3 regions of the Sporosarcina sp. SG10008 genome follow, and region 3 is predicted to be linked to each of the others. Evidence: riboswitches for the same ligand, from Rfam matches in the RefSeq annotation. Region 3 holds a riboswitch; each other region holds the start of a gene.
What was found. Region 3 has a riboswitch for thiamine pyrophosphate ahead of ACGLYD_RS02925 (acetylornithine deacetylase). Riboswitches for the same ligand answer to the same signal wherever they lie in the genome.

Region 1 (2,273 bases), 460 kb from region 3:
TTGTCGTGCTTGTTGCTTTTTTTTCTTTCATTACTTTGCGAACAATTGGATAGACGATAGGCGCCAATTTAATAGCGGTTTTTAATAATTTTCCAATATTCATTACGAATCACTCCTAAACACAGCATTTGTTACTTTTTTCCCGAATAGGTGGTTTTATAAACATTCACTTCAATACTTTAACACCTTGAAACACATTCCAAATTAGAATTGCTATGAGCAAAACTCCATAAACTAGCATGAATAAGACAGGTGTTAATTGCCAAAATCCAAAGTTACCACTAGGCATTACATTCAGGTCGTAGGTAAAGGAAAACATTGAAAAAGAAAAAATGATAAATCCTGCAATAAGAAGTACGACAGGAACAAGATGTGAAACGAGAGAGCGCTTGGCATGGTGTTTTACTTCACGGTCATCCGAAACGAAATAAATAATGACGGGTATAAGTAAAGGGGTGAAGAAGACACTAAAGTAGCATAGGGCGGCTAACAGTTTATTGTTCGACACACGAATCCCTCCATTTTAGTTTAACTATATATATATTGAGTAAATGAATCCCTAGATTAAACTTGGCGAAGAGGCCATACAAGGGTTAACTGGAGCCTGAGATTGGCGGCATCTCCTAGCGCCACATCGAATTTAATGGAATTCTTAATTTCAACATATATAGGATAATTAACATCCCTGTTAATCATCTTGCTTATAGGATCCCCATCTTATACAATGAACTAGACAACTAAATTACTGGAACCACAGGGGGAGCCTATTTGGCTGAGATTGGACAGCACGTCCTGACCCTTAGAACCTGTAAGATTATTCTTGCGTAGGAATGTGGATGGAAATTGACATATTCGATGTCCCATCTATTTCGGGATGTCTTTTTTTATGCCCACATCTTTCGCTGAGCTAGGAAAGGGATGAATTAATTTGGATCGGAAAAGACTTCAACTTTTACTTGAAATAGCTATTTTAGGTGCAATTTCATTTGTGCTTGATCAGATTGGTTTTAAAATGCCACAGGGTGGCTCGGTTACGCTGTCAATGTTGCCGATTGTTGTCATGGCATTTAGATGGGGGATTGCAGGCGGTATGCTGACTGGCTTCGTCAGTGGGTTATTGCAACTGATGATGGGAGGCTATGTCTTTAATATAATACAGGCTGCGCTTGATTACTTCGTGGCGTACACGTTGGTTGGAGTGGCAGGTGTTACACTTGCATGGCTGTTAAGTAGTAAAGTAAAAGGCAACAAAGGCTCAATGGTTACAGCAATCGTTCTGGGGACAGTTATCGGTGGCATACTTCGATACTTGATTCACTTCATTGGTGGAATTGTATTTTTTGCATCTTATGCACCTGAGGGACAGCCCGTATGGCTCTATTCACTCGTATACAATGCAAGTTACATGATACCTTCAATAATATTATCAGCAATTGTTGCGTCAATATTATTCACTACAGCACCGCGTCTTTTAGAGAGAAAATAGAAAATCGCCGTTCTGCCCAATGTGGGAGGACGGCGATTTTTTTAAAGGTAAGAAAGTATAAGTTGTTCTACATGGATCGATGTCTAGACTCCAGACGCCAGCCCCTGGGCCCACACGAAGTGGGTCATGCAGTGGGGAGGGATTGAGCTACATCCCTCCTTGTTGCGACAGGATGTCGCGATTTTAGACTGCCTTTCTTTAATTTCAGTCTTGCCGAAAAGGCAAAGACCGACTTTGTCTTCAAGTCTTTCAGCGCTTGTCGGGGCTAAACAGCGTCTTACACTTTTATTTAGGTGTGAATGACTTTCGTCTGAAGAACATGAATCCTGCGATTGTAGCTGCAAGAAATAGGGCTGCGGCAGAGACGAATAGTTCATCAGCACCGTTTTTTACAGTGATACCTATAAATGCCCATATGAAGACAGCACTAAATGCTATATCCGCGTAATGGTATAAAAAATGAAGTGCAATAGCGGTTGCGATAGTCAAGTAGATGACGGTCCATAGCGGGTCACTTAGTCCCCAACCAGACCATTCATGCAAAGTAAGGACATAACTGATATTTGCAATGGTCGCGACAAAAACCCATCCTAGATAGACAGCAATCGGAACTCTACCATGAATATGACTATTTTTTATAGAATAAGTAAAATAAATGGTTAACAGTGTTAAAAGAAGAACCAGGTTGACAATAATTGTCCATCCGAAGAAACCAAAATGCCAAAGCAAAATCCAAGTGATATTTAATAGGCAGCTGAGCACAAACAAAACTACCCTCCGATTGAAT
Region 2 (2,273 bases), 280 kb from region 3:
ACAGATTGATGAGCCACTCTTGCATAGCCAGTCGGGTGATGGCGTCGAGTGCTGAAAACGGTTCATCCAACAATAGTAGGGAATTGCCAGAAAGAACAGCGCGTAAGAAAGCGACGCGCTGCTTCATTCCACCCGAAAGTTCTCCTGGATAGTTATCCTCTGTTCCACCAAGACCGAACTCTTGTAATAATGGTTGTACTTGTTCCTTGGCGGCCTTCTTATCTAATCCGGCTACTTCAAGCGGAAGACATGCATTTTCTAAAATGGTTCGCCAAGGCAGTAACAAATCTTGTTGTGGCATATAGCCGACCTTTCCAAGGCGCTGAGTATTTGGATTCCCTTCAAGAGAAATGGTACCCCCTGAGGGTTCATCTAATCCGGTTACAAGACGAAAAATCGTACTTTTACCGGAACCGCTAACACCAATTATCGAAATAAACTCACTGGGAAGAATGTTGAATGACAGATTATCGAGTATGCTGTTGCCTGATTCGTACGTGAATGAAACACCGTCAAACGATAGCATTTATCATTTCAACTCCAGGCCACATTTGTTTTGTATTTGCCATATCCCAAAACATATATTCATAACGAGTTGTATTGAGGAAGATCTCCTCGAGCTTTAACAGTTCATGCTCCGGTTTTCCTTCTGCTGATTTGTTCATTAAATCAATACACCAGCCCGCAAGTTCCTTGAATTCATCCGAAGAATACATCTGAATCCAATCGCCATATAACGAGTGATCGGCAGCACCTGGAATAGCATTTAGCTCCTTACCGATTTCCCAGTAACTCCATGCGCAAGGAAGCAGAGCAGCCATCACTTCCGCAACGGTTCCATTTTGACAGACGTGTAACATGTAGTGTGTATAGGCAAGAACAATTGGTGACGGCTTAGCGTTTTCAAGTTCCTGTTCAGAAATGCCGAACCGCAGTGCGTAGCTTCGATGCAGGGCCATTTCCTTGTTCAGCGTCCCATCGAGTAGTGTCGCGAATTTGCCCATCGTTTCCAAGTCGTCGGCTTTTACAGCCCCAATCGCAAACAGTTTTGCATAATCAATCAAATACAAGTAATCCTGTACCATATAAAACCTGAATTTATCCGGATCAAGCGTCCCATCGCCAATTCCTTGTACGAACGGATGGCTATGATTCTGTCTCCAGATTGGTAACGTCTTTTCTAACAAACGGTCAGTGAACTTCATGATATCAACACTCCCTTTGTATTCTTGAAAACCAAAAAACCCACTCCTTGAAGAAGAAGTGGGTTGTAGACAATCAAAAGTATCCCGGAAAATAGACCGGCAGAATTATTGTGTCAGCACCTCTTCCTTACGCTGGTATTAACCAGTTCAAGTTATAAGGGTCAAGGCACATGCCTCTCTCAGCTCTGTTAGAGCACCCCTAGCGGTGGATCATATGAAATTGGACTCATCCCCATTATAAGCATATTAAAAATAGAAGGTCAACCTTAACTTTGTGAAAAGTTAGAAAGGAATGTATGTTTCCTTTTACGAGAATTATCCTGTAAAGTAGAAAGAAAAAGTATTGAAGGGGGAAATGAATTTGAAATTTTTCCATACAGCGGACTGGCATTTAGGCAAGCTCGTTCAAGGTATATATATGACAGAAGGACAGCGTTATGTGCTTGATCAATTTGTAGAGGCAGTCAAAAAAGAGAAGCCAGATGCGGTCGTTATCGCAGGCGATTTGTATGACCGTGCGGTGCCACCTACAGAAGCGATTGCACTACTTGACGAAGTGCTTGGAAAAATTACTATGGAACTTGGAATACCTGTCCTAGCGATTGGAGGAAACCATGATAGCCCGGGACGCCTCCATTTTGGAAGCGGATTGATGCGAGTAAATGGCTACCATATTGCAGGTCAGATGACGAAAGTAATCGAACCGGTCGTTTTGTCAGATGACTACGGTGAGGTTCATTTCCATCTCGTACCATTTGCGGATCCTTCTGTTGTAAAACATTTGCACGAAGATGAAACGATTGTGAACCATAACGATGCGATGAAGAAAGTGACGGCAACTATCCGTGAACAAATGGCAGAGGGGGTCCGACATGTATTTGTTGGACATGCTTTTGTGACACCTCACGGAGAAAGTGAAAATAACACGAGTGACTCCGAACGACCGTTGGCAATTGGTGGGGCAGAATATGTGTCGGCGCATCTTTTCGAAGGATTTAATTATACTGCACTTGGCCACCTACATCAGGCACATTATGTGTTAAATGAAACAGTGCGATTTGCGGGTTC
Region 3 (2,273 bases):
TATATAATGAGCAAGAGGATCGTTATTTTGAGAACTTAATTTACAACTCATTTGTTAACTTGAAGAATTTCAAAGGTGACAAAGATTATTGGGAAACAGAAGTTACAAGCACCTATTTGAAAGATTTATATGACATTACAGCTCCATTCATTGATACACGTTTTAATGAGCAAATCGCGCTTTTCTACTATAATAGTGGTGCTGATTTTGGAATTGAGAATGCGAAAGAGCCATTGCGTAATTATGCTGACTTACTAGTCTCACAAAAAAGTAAAGGAAACGTCATTCCTGTGAATGACGAGTCTTACTACATCGCGGATTACTTCCCGATTGCACAGCAAGTAACGACACATGCCTCTATGAATCATGTGTTGGGCGGTATGAACGTTTTACTCATGGCTTATAATGAGTTCGGTGATCAGAAGTATTTAGATACAGCGCAGGCTATACAAACAGCGATTGTAGCGGATAAAGATGATTGGATTCGTGATAATGGCGATATTTGGTATCGTATTTCCGCATTACGTGACTATAAAGGCGATGATTACAAGCACCTGACTTTAGAGGACTTAATAAATTCGTACAAACTTTGGAAAGATATTGATCCGACGTATTTGCCTTTATTAGAAGAAATGATTGCTTCAAAAGCTTCGTTTTTATCGAATGAAAATTTAGGTTACACAACTAAAATAAAGAACGGGTTACGTGATATCGACTTATCAAACTATCTTCCTAAAGGGGAAGAAAGAACAGATGCATTGTGAAGAAGAAAAAAACTAAATAGATACTGCTAGGGGAGCCGTTTAGGCTGAGACACATCATAGATGTAAACCCTTCGAACCTGATCTAGTTCATACTAGCGTAGGGAAGCAGCTGAAACTTTACACATAATGTCTTTATATACGTAGAAAACAGCCGCCTTCCGATTATGGAAAGCGGCTGTTTTCTGTTCCAGTGTATATATGTTGAACAAATGAAATAAAGATAGTGAACTGTGCGAAGGCGCATTACAAGGGCTAGCGCCGTAGTGAATTCAATGGAATTCTTTATTACAACGTATATAGATTCACCTACCAAAAATATAGATAAGGGATGGATGAGTAAAATGGAAAATAGAATTAGTAACCTAGTTGATGAACGTCAAGAGGAGTTAGTGCAATTGCTAGCGGACCTCGTTCGTTTCCCGACAGTTAGTCCACCGGCAAGAAATACAACAGGCGTACAGCGGTATATTCAAGATTTTTTAGAACAAGAAAAATTTGAAACGGTTAGTTGGGATGTATTTCCTAGCGACCCGAACGTTGTAGGCATTAAAAAGGGAACGGATGGAAACCTATATAACAGCCTAATCATTAATGGACATATAGACGTTGCAGAAGTGGGGTATGAAACAGAGTGGACTGTGCCTGTCTTTGAACTGACGACTAAAGATGGCAACGCATATGGGCGAGGAACATCCGATATGAAAGGTGCAGTAGCGGCGACTTTACTAGCCGTTAAATTATTAAACGAACTAGGTGTGGAACTGAAAGGTGATTTGCAAATTCAGACTGTCATTGGGGAGGAAGCGGGAGAGGCTGGAACACTTTCATGTATGGAAAAAGGCTATACAGCAGACTTTGCACTTGTAGTCGATGGCAGTGATCGTCAAATCCATGGTCAGGGTGGTGTGATTACCGGCTGGATAACGATTAAAAGTAAGGAAGTTTTCCATGATGCAATGAGGATGAGTATGCTTCATGCAGGCGGTTCGGTTAATGGGGCTAGTGCGATAGAAAAGATGATGAAGGTTATTGCTGGATTACAAGATTTAGAACGTCACTGGGCTGTGACAAAAAAATATCCGGATTTTGCGCCTGGCGCCACTACTATTAATCCAGCAGTTATAGAAGGAGGAAGGCATGCAGCTTTTGTGGCGGATGAATGTCGGCTCTGGATCACCGTTCATTTCTATCCGAATGAAACCTATCAATCTGTAACAAAAGAAATCGAAGAGCATTTGAACCATGTAGCAAAAGCAGACACGTGGTTAAGAGAAAATCCCATTCACTTTCGCTGGGGTGGAAAATCAATGATTGAAGAACGTGGAGAAATATTTCCGGCGCTTGAAATGAATGCGGACCATGCAGCTGTTCAACTTCTTGCACATTGTCATGAACAAACCGAAAAAAGTCCTGCAATAATAGGTATGTCGAGATCAGTAACAGATGCTGGATGGCTAGGTGCAGCAGGAATTCCAACTGTTATCTATGGTCCTGGAAAGTTGGAAGAGG

Region 1: another riboswitch for thiamine pyrophosphate. It lies ahead of thiT (energy-coupled thiamine transporter ThiT); the one in region 3 lies ahead of ACGLYD_RS02925 (acetylornithine deacetylase).
Region 2: another riboswitch for thiamine pyrophosphate. It lies ahead of tenA (thiaminase II); the one in region 3 lies ahead of ACGLYD_RS02925 (acetylornithine deacetylase).

The regions. Positions count from the first base shown of each region.
Region 1 covers NZ_CP172607.1:106,685-108,957, forward strand. The annotation lists gene ACGLYD_RS00475 (hypothetical protein) at 1-103, opposite strand, end outside; gene ACGLYD_RS00480 (DUF4870 domain-containing protein) at 167-508, opposite strand; TPP riboswitch at 747-848, shown strand; gene thiT (energy-coupled thiamine transporter ThiT) at 929-1,486, shown strand; gene ACGLYD_RS00490 (tryptophan-rich sensory protein) at 1,772-2,273, opposite strand, start outside.
Region 2 covers NZ_CP172607.1:848,353-850,625, forward strand. The annotation lists gene ACGLYD_RS04260 (ABC transporter ATP-binding protein) at 1-526, opposite strand, end outside; gene tenA (thiaminase II) at 513-1,205, opposite strand; TPP riboswitch at 1,313-1,416, opposite strand; gene ACGLYD_RS04270 (exonuclease SbcCD subunit D) at 1,567-2,273, shown strand, end outside.
Region 3 covers NZ_CP172607.1:569,201-571,473, forward strand. The annotation lists gene ACGLYD_RS02920 (S-layer homology domain-containing protein) at 1-764, shown strand, start outside; TPP riboswitch at 783-885, shown strand; gene ACGLYD_RS02925 (acetylornithine deacetylase) at 1,097-2,273, shown strand, end outside.